DNA from 2 places in the Lacicoccus kunmingensis DSM 17847 genome. Region 1 is predicted to be linked to the other one. Evidence: riboswitches for the same ligand, from Rfam matches in the RefSeq annotation. Region 1 holds a riboswitch; the other holds the start of a gene.
The links. Region 1 has a riboswitch for thiamine pyrophosphate ahead of tenA (thiaminase II). Riboswitches for the same ligand answer to the same signal wherever they lie in the genome.
Positions count from the first base shown of each region.

Region 2: linked by a shared signal. The riboswitch ahead of BO48_RS00790 (ECF transporter S component) and the one ahead of tenA (thiaminase II) in region 1 are both predicted to bind thiamine pyrophosphate.

Region 1 covers NZ_JCANUC010000010.1:87,470-92,784, forward strand. Annotated here, with positions in the region: gene BO48_RS10720 (5'-nucleotidase C-terminal domain-containing protein) at 1-819, shown strand, start outside; gene rlmD (23S rRNA (uracil(1939)-C(5))-methyltransferase RlmD) at 831-2,189, shown strand; TPP riboswitch at 2,316-2,407, shown strand; gene tenA (thiaminase II) at 2,487-3,155, shown strand; gene BO48_RS10735 (VLRF1 family aeRF1-type release factor) at 3,264-4,055, shown strand; gene BO48_RS10740 (hypothetical protein) at 4,094-4,513, opposite strand; gene BO48_RS10745 (single-stranded DNA-binding protein) at 4,698-4,934, shown strand; gene BO48_RS10750 (DUF429 domain-containing protein) at 4,990-5,315, shown strand, end outside.
Region 2 covers NZ_JCANUC010000001.1:159,733-165,047, reverse strand. Annotated here, with positions in the region: gene BO48_RS00795 (ABC transporter ATP-binding protein) at 1-1,332, opposite strand, end outside; gene BO48_RS00790 (ECF transporter S component) at 1,338-1,919, opposite strand; TPP riboswitch at 1,982-2,072, opposite strand; gene BO48_RS00785 (ABC transporter ATP-binding protein) at 2,124-3,944, opposite strand; gene BO48_RS00780 (ABC transporter ATP-binding protein) at 3,937-5,315, opposite strand, start outside.

The DNA.
Region 1 (5,315 bases):
TTTCTGAGCACTGAATTCGGAGAAATAAAGACCCCGTGGCACTCGTATTTTTCAAGGGTGGCGCCGTCCTACTCAGTACAGGCAGTGGCCGAAGCGGTTAAGGATTATACTTTTAAAATCAGAGATGACATTGAACTTCCGGATCTTCCGGTACTGGCGTTTTCTTCGGCAGTGAAATCCGGACGCGACGGTGCGACTGACTTTACGGTCATAGATGCGGGAACATTCACTTTGAGCGATGCAATCGATATTTACAAGCATGCGAACAGCTTCAAGATCATCAAAGTGACCGGTGATATACTGAAGGAATGGCTCGAATGGAGCGCCTCCCAGTTTACATCGGATAAAGATGAGAACATCCTGTCCCCGAACCGCTCGCGTGCAGGGTTTCCCGGATACAATTTTGATGTGTTCATCGATCTCGAATATACGATTGATATTTCACAGCCGCCGAGATACTCGAGTTCCGCGAAAAAGATCAGCGATTCACAACGAATCGTCTCGGTTTCATATAGAGGCAGGGAAATCAGACCGGACGATGCGTTCCTCATCCCGGCACACAACTACCGGGTTGCGTATACACCGTTTTTAAGAGACCAGGAAGTGCTGTATGAATCGGATAAATCGATACGTGACATCGTCATCGATTACATGAAAACTGAACCCGAATTTGAACTGAAACATCCAATAACGGTGGTACCTTCCGGCAAATATTACTTTATTTCTGCGACAAAAGCACGGGATTACATCAAAGATGAACCGATCAGGCATATCAGAACAATTGATGATGGTTTCAGCTGGTACGAAATTGAAATGTAAGAGGGATATAAATGACACAACCCGTTAAGAATGAATATTATACAAGTACAGTTTTGGACTATACACACCAGGGACTCGGTGTAGTGAAAATCGACAACTATCCGATCTTCGTCCAGGACGTGCTGAAAGATGAAGAAATAGAATTCAAAGTGATCAAGGCGAATAAAAAGTTCGGCTACGGCAAGATGACAAAAGTGATTGAGCCGGCGCGTGAACGGATTGTACCGCCGTGTGAATATTATTATCAGTGCGGCGGCTGTCAGATTCAGCCGCTCAGTTACAATGAACAGCAGACGTTCAAAAAGGGTACTGTTGAAGCGAACATCAACCGCCAGGCGAAGCTCGGTGTGGATGTGCATGAGACGATCGGCATGGATGCGCCGAGTTATTATCGCAACAAGTCACAGATTCCCGTGCAGAAAGTGAACGGTGAGCTGAAGCTTGGACTGTACAGACCGCGGAGCCATGACATCATTGATATCAAGCACTGCATGATTCAAAAGAACATTCATAACGATATTATGAATGAAGTCCGTGAGCTGCTTAAAACGTTCAATATATCCATTTATGACGAGCATAAGCATAAAGGGCTGCTGCGTCATCTGATCATCCGCTCGAACCATGATGATTCTGAAGTCCAGGTGGGCTTTATTACAAATGGCCATAAAAATCCATTCGGCGATATCATAAAGATACTGGTTGAAAAATTTCCGACGATTACGAGCATCGTTCAGAATATCAACATGGATAAGACAAATGTAATTTACGGTTCCGAGACGAAAGTGCTGTATGGCGCTGAATACATTACCGACCAACTACTCGGCAAAAAATTCAATATCCGTGCGCGTTCGTTTTACCAAGTGAACCATGAACAGACGGAAAAACTGTACAACGAAGCGCTGAAAATTGCTGACTTGAAAGGTGACGAGACAATCATCGATACGTACTGCGGTATCGGGACCATCGGTCAGGTCGCAGCAGATCACGTGAAGAAGATCATCGGAATCGAAGTCGTGGACTCCGCCGTTGAAGATGCCCGAGAGAACGCGAAACTTAACGGCATCGATAATGCAGAGTATTATTTGGGCAAATCCGAAGTCGTTATGAAGCAGCTTGTGGCGGATGGTATCAAGCCGGATCTCGTATTCGTCGACCCGCCGAGAAAAGGCTGTCATGAAGACTTTTTGAACAGTCTGGTTGAAGTGGCACCGGAAAAGATCGTTTATATTTCATGTAACCCGAGCACGCTGCAGCGGGACTTGAAAATATTGAGCGAGCAAGGCGGTTATTCAGTCAACCCGGTCACGCCGGTGGATCTCTTCCCACAGACAAACCATGTGGAAGCAGTGACGATGCTGACGAAACAGTGATGGGGAGATTATGGACTACTTACGACGGTAAAGGTGAGCAATATAAAATGACCAACCGCGATAAGAAATAGAACTTTCCTTGAAGTATTTGAACAACTCAGATATATTTGAAGCATAAACCAAATACGTTCCAACTGGGGGCAGTCTGAAAGGCTTGAGAAGTACCCTTTGAACCTGAACTGGTTAATACCAGCGGAGGGAAGTGGATAAATTTATTATTGAATAAAAATCAAATCAATATATAAACATCAATCCTTTCCTCCTTCAGTCGGAACGACTCACAGGAGGAATTTTTTTATGCGTTTTTCAGAAGAGTTGAGAGAAAGAACGAAAGACAGCTGGGACAAAAGTGTGAATCACCCGTTTGTAAAGGACATCGCCAAAGGCGATCTGCCGCTTGAAACATTCAAGAATTATATTATGCAGGATATTTATTATTTGAAGCATTACGGGAAAGTCCATGCATTCGCAGCGGCTCATGCGGATGACTTCAGTGTGTCTGCGAGCCTGGCTGAAAAAGCGAAGACTACTGCTGAAGCGGAACTGACGGTCCATAAGGAACATGCTGAAATTTTGAACATCACAGATGAGGATATCAAAAACTTCAAACCGGCACCGACAGCCTATGCCTATACGTCACATTTGTACAGGGCATCATTATCAGGCAGCCTCGCTCAGATCATCGCGGCAATACTGCCGTGCTACTGGCTGTATGCGGATATCGGGATGAAATATAAAGACGAGAATCCGGATGAGGAAATCTACCGCAACTGGATTCAGATGTACGCCAGCGACTGGTTCCAGGAATCGACGCAGGAAATGATTGATCTCATGGATGAACTGGCAGACAAAGCCGGCGAGGATGAAAGGAAAAAAATCATCGAACAGTTTGTCATCGCAAAAAACTATGAACTGGCATTCTGGGAGATGTCATATACTTTTGAGAAGTGGCTGTCGGAAGCGTAATGTATGTTTTATTCGTCTGTATCAAGGGAAGATGGAGAGAAAGCGTATACAATGAAGCATCTTTTCATTAGAACACATAAACGCAACTTTAAGAGGGGGCAGAATTTTATGTCTGTAAGAAAAGATATTAGCCGTATTAACGAAAAAGAGGATGCAATAGGGGTACTGACGTTATATTTGAACACGGATGCAAGTAACCCGGATTTGAATAACGGTGAGTGGAAAATCCACTTGAAAAACGAGATTAAGGAAATGAAGAATTATGCTGATAATACAGCACAGGAACCTGAGAAGAAAGTATTGAAGAAACTGCTTAAAAAGGTTGAGGGCCGCGTAGGAGAGTTGCAGATGGAACTGCAGAAAGGTCTGATGATTACAGCTTCGGCCGACGAGGAGCTGTGGGAAGAAAAGATTCTGCAGGTACCTGTCACAACCACACTGCATTGGGAGAAGATACCTGCCATGCAGCAGCTTCAGGCGATGGTCCAGAAGTATCCGAAATCAGCAATCATCGTACTGCAACAGATGGATGCGCGTTTTATTGAAACAGAGCTCGGCTCCATCATCGATGAGCTCACTTTCAGCTGGGATTTGAACCGTGAAGACTGGCTCGACTACAGCAGCGGTGTATCAGTCGGCTCAAGGGGTTCCAACCAGGACCATTTTGAACGCCGTTTCGATGAAAATAAAAACCGTTGGTATAAAAATCTCGCACCAAGGCTCGGTAAAGAGATCAAAGACCGCGGACTGGAAGGTGCCTACCTCGTCGGAAGCAACGAATTGGTTCCGGATCTCGAGGAGCATATGCATGAAGGACACCTGCTTGGTGTGCTGACCAAAAACATCGGCATGAAACCGAACCATGAAATCGTAAGCGAAATATATCAGGACTTAATTTAACATTCAAAAGCACTTGAGTCTTAACCTCGAGTGCTTTTTTAAATCCATAAATATATGAGCAGGCCGACGGATACGCCAAAAATCGCATGGCTCACGGTCCAGTTCACCCATGCAGCAACGTCTTTATGGCTCGGCGGTGTCGGTGTCAGCATACTCAGGAAAAATAAAACCCCGCCGCCGGCAGAATAGACGAGCACATACGGCCAGATGGCCTTTTCAAAGCCAAGTGGCACAAGCAGATAAAACAGCACAACCGCACTGACGATGCACGTCATATAATGAAATATAAGACCGGTAATGTTTTTATCCGCCCAGCGCTTAAGTATCGGAATGTAATCCATGTTATAAAGCAGAATCTCACCTTCATTCCCTGTCACCATACGTACAATCTTCATCACGAGTCCTAAAATAAACCCTGATATCGCACCGATGATCACAAGCATCAAAAACGTAGCCATCACATCACTCCCAGATCAGTATTGTCACTTTTAATTCTCTACCCTCCATAAACACGGTAAAAACGCATGATGATGCCATATATGTATTTCATCATACGATATGGTCAATCTTTATCACCTTCGATGATTAGAAATACATACAAACTGGGTATATAACACTAATCATGAATGGAGGATGATGACCATGGCTAAAAAAGAGAAGCAGTTATTGAAAAAAGCTTGGCAGGAAACGAAGTCTCTTAATGACGGTGAAGTATTTTTAGTGAAAGACTTATTTAAAGGCTATAAATGGAACAGACTGCCGACAGAGGAAAGAACGGCGCTTGGCAGATTGTTCCTGGAAAAAGCAAACAGCAAGAAGTCTGTCGAAGTCATCGATAAATCGTCATCAAATCAGCAACAATATAAGAAAATAGGTTAGAATGTATAAAGGGGTGGCGACACTCCTTTTTTACTTGCAGGAAAGTTGGGATGGAATGAAATTCATCGGTATCGATCTCGCATGGACTTATAAAAATGAAACGGGTCTCTGTGTACTGGATGCATCCGGCCGGGTGGAATACCTGGATTCAAAAGTCTATTCGAATAAAGAGATAATGGACGTTATAAAACAGCATCACACCGAAAATATGGCCATCGCCATTGATGCACCGCTCATCGTGCCGAATGAAGGCGGTTCGCGCGGGGCAGAAGGTGAAATGATGCGTGCGGTAATCAACGGCCACCGTCTGAGAGCCTTCAACTCAAACCGGAATTACTTCACAAAAGTATTCGGTGAAATACGCGGGGAAACATTGAGGCA
Region 2 (5,315 bases), on a different contig from region 1:
GGTGATGCCGCGGTCGTGAGTGATCATGATGACAGTGACGCCGTCTTCGACACGCTCATAAAACATTTTGAGCAGTTCATATGAAAGTTTTTGGTCGAGACCGAACGTCGGCTCGTCAAAGATCATCACTTCAGGCACACCGCCGGTTGCGGTCGCAACAGACAGACGTCGCTTCTGCCCGGTCGAAATCTCGAGCGGGTGCAGATGACTCACATGATCGAGCCCGATTCTTCTGAGCAGCGCCTCACACTTTTCATGTGCCTCATCAGGCGGGTAATGCATTTCCAGATTGATGAATACTTCATCGTAAACTCTGTTCGTAATAAACTGCAGCTCCGGATTTTGAAAGACGGGATATACCGTACCGGCGATATCTTTCGTCTGTCTGACTTTTTTGCCATTCACAAGAATGATGCCGTCTGACTTGATCAGTTTCATCAGTGCGAGCATCAGACTCGTCTTTCCGGTGCCGTTCTCTCCTTCAATTGTCAGCCATTCACCTTTTTTAATTATTAAATTGTCAATGTTCAAAAGCGTCTCTTTGCTTCTTTTGAGCGTCATGCCGTTTATTTCCATCAGTGTTTCATCATGTGGCTCTATTTTGTTGAAATCAGGCGCATAATCCCATGAGTACGGATGCCATACGCCGTACTCGTTCAACAGCTCAATGTGATTGTTCATAATGGTGCCCGGCGTTTCATCCATGATCAGTTCGCCTGCTGCGTTCATTAAGATGACCCGGTCGACTTTGTCCCAGATTTCATTGACGCGGTGCTCCACAATGACGACGGTTTTATCCGCCCAGACATTTTCAAGCGTCTGCCAAAGCCCGCCGACCGATGCCGCACCAAGCATGCTTGTCGGTTCATCGAGGAGCAGCGTGCCGCTCTTTTGAAGCAGTGCCGAAGCGATTGCGAGACGCTGTTTCATGCCGCCGGATAAATTGTTGATCGGCATCTTAAAATCCGTTTTCAGCCCCACTTTGTCCAGTGCATCCCGGATTTTCTCTTCCATCTCACCCTGCGGGACACTTCTGTTTTCCAAAATGAACGCGAGCTCTTCAACGACGGTCGGCATCGTAAACTGTGAATCCGGATCCTGGAAGACATATGCGGCACCGGTGTCGACATCAAGGACGTCCGCTTTAAAAGGAATGTCCATGCTTCTCGGTATATTGCCGCCGAGCAGATTGAGCAGTGTACTTTTTCCCGAACCTGATGGCCCGAGCATCAGCACCTTTTCTCCGGTGTTTATTTTTATATTCAAATTGCTGAACTGTCTTTTGTCTGTTTCAGGAAATTTCAGCCTGAGGTTCTTTATTTCAATAGCCAAGTCGTCTACAATCCTTCATCGTGATTTAATTTGCGTCCGCCTACAAACTTCAGTACGCCGGTCTCTTTCAATGCCTGGTATATAAGATGTGCAAGCACACCCGCGATTAATGCTGCGCTTAAAATTCTTAACGAGAACATCAATACGATATTCCATGTCGCCACTTCAGCGAGATATCCGTAAAACCAGTCGATTGGCAGTGTAATCAGTGCCGCCGCAATTCCTGCGTATACCGCCGTCATCATCTTTGTGCTTTCATATTTGAACAGGGCAAAAACAATTTCACATGCGAGTCCCTGAAGCAGCGCATAGACGATTAAAAATACATCGAACTGCAGCGTGACAATCGTTTCACCGGCACCTGCCGCAAACTCGGCGAGCAGTGCAACACCCGGCTTCCTCAAAATTAAATACGCAACGACTGCTGCAATGAACCACATGCCGTATGCAAGTTCATTCAAATGCAGTCCGAGCGGCTGAAGCACCGTATACACTGCGCCCCATAGCGAATAAATCACTGCAAATACAAAACCGATGACAACAGTAATGAGTACATCCGTCAAAGTCAGACCGTTTCTTTTTGCCATAACCAAACTCCTAAAATTATATTTCCAAATAAAAAAACACACCGCAAACGTACGGTGTGCATATATGAAATATGCCACTTTCCTACGCTAGCATGATCTAGATCAGGTATAAGGGTAAATCTCAGCCCATGACGGGCACCCCTAGTGGATGTGTTTATTATTCAGTTAATTAGTATGATAGTACACTTAATGTATTTTGTGAAGTTATTTGGCATTTATCATTTCATAGTAGCGGCCTTTTTTCTCAAGGAGCTGTTTTTCCGAACCGGATTCCAGCATCTGTCCCTGTTCCAATACAAATATTCTGTCCACCGCCTTGATTGTGTTCAGACGGTGGGCGATGATGATGCTCGTCCGCCCTTTCATCAGATGCTCGAGCGCTTCCTGGATTTTGAGCTCGGTCACCGTGTCGATACTGGATGTCGCTTCATCAAGAAGGAGGATGGCGGGATCTGTAATGAGTGCACGGGCGATGGAAATCAACTGCTTCTGTCCCTGTGAAATAAACCCTTCATCCAGTTCGAGTACTGTGTCATAACCGTCTTCAAGCTGAACGATGAAGTCATGCGCATTCGCGAGCTTCGCCGCTTCAACCACTTCCTCGTCCGTTGCATCCAGTTTGCCGTAGCGGATATTTTCCCTGATGGTCGATTCGAACAAGTACGGATCCTGCAGGACAAATGCCGTCTGCGAACGGACATTATGACGTTTGTAATCCGTCAGATTCGTTCCGTCGATCAGCACTTCCCCGCCGTCCACTTCGTAGAAACGGGCGAGCAGCTGCATGACCGTCGTCTTGCCGGCGCCCGTCGCACCGATCAGGGCGACAGACTCACCGGCATCGATGGAAAATGACAGATCCCGTATGGTCGGTTCAAACTGTTCCTTGTCATAAGAAAAATACACATTTTTAAAATCGATTTTACCTTCGATCGTCTGATCTTCGATTGTGCCGTCATCGGATTCCTCTTGTGTATCGATAATCTGGAACACGCGCTCAGCACCCGCAATTGCGGACAGCACCTGGTTGAACTGGTTGGACAAATCCGCAAGCGGACGCGTAAACTGCCTTGCAAATTCTGCGAAAATAACAATCGTACCGATCGTCACAAGACCGTCAGTGTAAAGTGCCATCAGACCGCCGGCACCGGCAACGATCGCAAAGCTGATGTTGTTCAGCATGTTCATTATTTTAGGGATGAAACCTGCATAAAGCAACGCCCAGAACGTCACGTGCTTCAGTTTGCCTGCACGTTTCTCAAAATCATCAATCGTCCTGTCTTCCTGAGAGAAGACTTTGACGATTTCCTGGCCGGAGACGACTTCTTCAATGTAGCCGTTCAGCTCTCCGGTCCGCCTTTGTCTCTGTTTATAAAGCGGACCGGTCCTTTTCGTCACGAATGCCACACCGAAGATGAGCACCGGGATGATGGTCATGGTAAGCAGTGTCAGCAGCGGACTTAAATATAACATCACCGAAACTGTACCGATCAGCGTGACTATACTCGTTGTAAACTGGATGAATGACGAGTTCATCGTCTGTGACAATGTTTCAATATCATTCGTCATACGGCTCATCAGTTCACCGTGCTGCCTTTTATCAAAAAATCGGACCGACAGCTCCTGCATATGTGAAAATAAACGGACCCTTAAATTATAGATTGTCCTTTGTGCGAGCCCCACCATCAAAAATGATGCCACGTACTGGGTAACCGATGACATCAGATATACAAAGAAGATGAACACTAATACCCCGATCAGTCCGTCGAACTCCTGGACGACGAGATAGTTGTCCACCGTCTGTCCGACGAGGAACGGACCGGCGATGGTCAATAGACTTGTTATCATCACAACGAAGATGATGAAGTATAATAAACGCCGCTCCCCTCTCATGAATTGCCAGAGGCGGGCCAGCGTCCCCCAGAAATCATTAGCACGCTGATCCTCTTTTTTCTTTTTACTCTTCAGATCTTCCTTCGTTAAAATCGGTTCATAGCCGAACGGTCTTTTTATTTTATCAATCATCGATATGCCCCCCTTCATTTTGGGATGCGTTGATACGGCGGTACAGCTCAGACTTTTCAAGCAGCTCCGAATGCGTCCCGGTTGCGCTGATTCTGCCGTCATCCAAAAGAATGACCCTGTCCGCCGTTTCTGCAGTGACGATTTTTTGTGTGATGACGATGCGTGTCGCCTTCTCTTCATTCAAGGCTTCCCACAGAGCCGACTCGGTTTTGATGTCGAGTGCGGATGTACTGTCATCCAAAATGAGTATCGACGGCCGACGCACAAGTGCACGCGCAATCGACAATCTCTGTTTCTGTCCGCCGGAAAGTGTCACACCGCGCTGGCCGACAATCGTTTTATACTGATGGTCGAACCCTTCGATGTTTTCATGAATCTGTGCTTTTTCTGTCGAAGCGATGATATCGGAATGAAGCGCTTCGTCGTCGCCCCACAGCAGATTTTCATAAATCGAACCGGAAAAGAGTATCGCTGACTGCGGCACATAGCCGATTGTCTGTCTGAGATCTTCTTCATTCCAGTCCTGCACATTGATGTCATTGACGTAGACATTCCCTTCGACCACATCATACATTCTTGGAATCAGGCTGATCAGAGTACTCTTGCCGGACCCGGTACCGCCCATGATGACGAGATTTTCATTTTCAGCAACTTCAAATGAAATATCTTTTAATACATATCGGGTCGAGCCCGGATATTTGAACGATACATTGCTGAAGCGTACAGAACCTGCTTTCGCTTCCTGATTGATTGTCTCATGATTATTTTCTGTAATCGGTGAATCAAGCACCGCGTTCATACGCTCACTACTCGCTTTGGAACGTGAGTATGCAATGATGATGAATGCAAACATCGAGAATCCGCCCTGCATTCTGAGGCCGTAGTTGATGACCGCAACCACTTCACCAATCTGAACATTGCCGGCTGACAGCAGATCCGAGGATGCCCATATGACAATCAACAGACTCGAGTTCATGATGAGGAGCAATACAGGCAGTATCGACTCCATCAATCTGAGCCCGCTGACCGTATCATTTTTAAGCTTGCCTGCAACACCGAAAAACTTGTTGTTTTCAAATGATGCACGATCGTTCGCCTTGATCAGACGCACCGCTTCCAGGTTTTGCTGGATGAAACGGTTCAGCTTGTCCAGACGTCTCTGGACGCGTAAAAATATTTTTGCACCGTGTTTTGCCGCTATGTATAAAAATATTAAAAGGACCGGCGTCAGTAAAGATAAATAAAAACCGAGCGTCGGATTGACGACAAATGACATGACGAGAGAACCGATGACAAGAAGCGGTGCCCTGAGCACGATTCTGAGCGACATGTACAACAGCATTTCTGTCATCAGAACATCCTGGGTCAGAC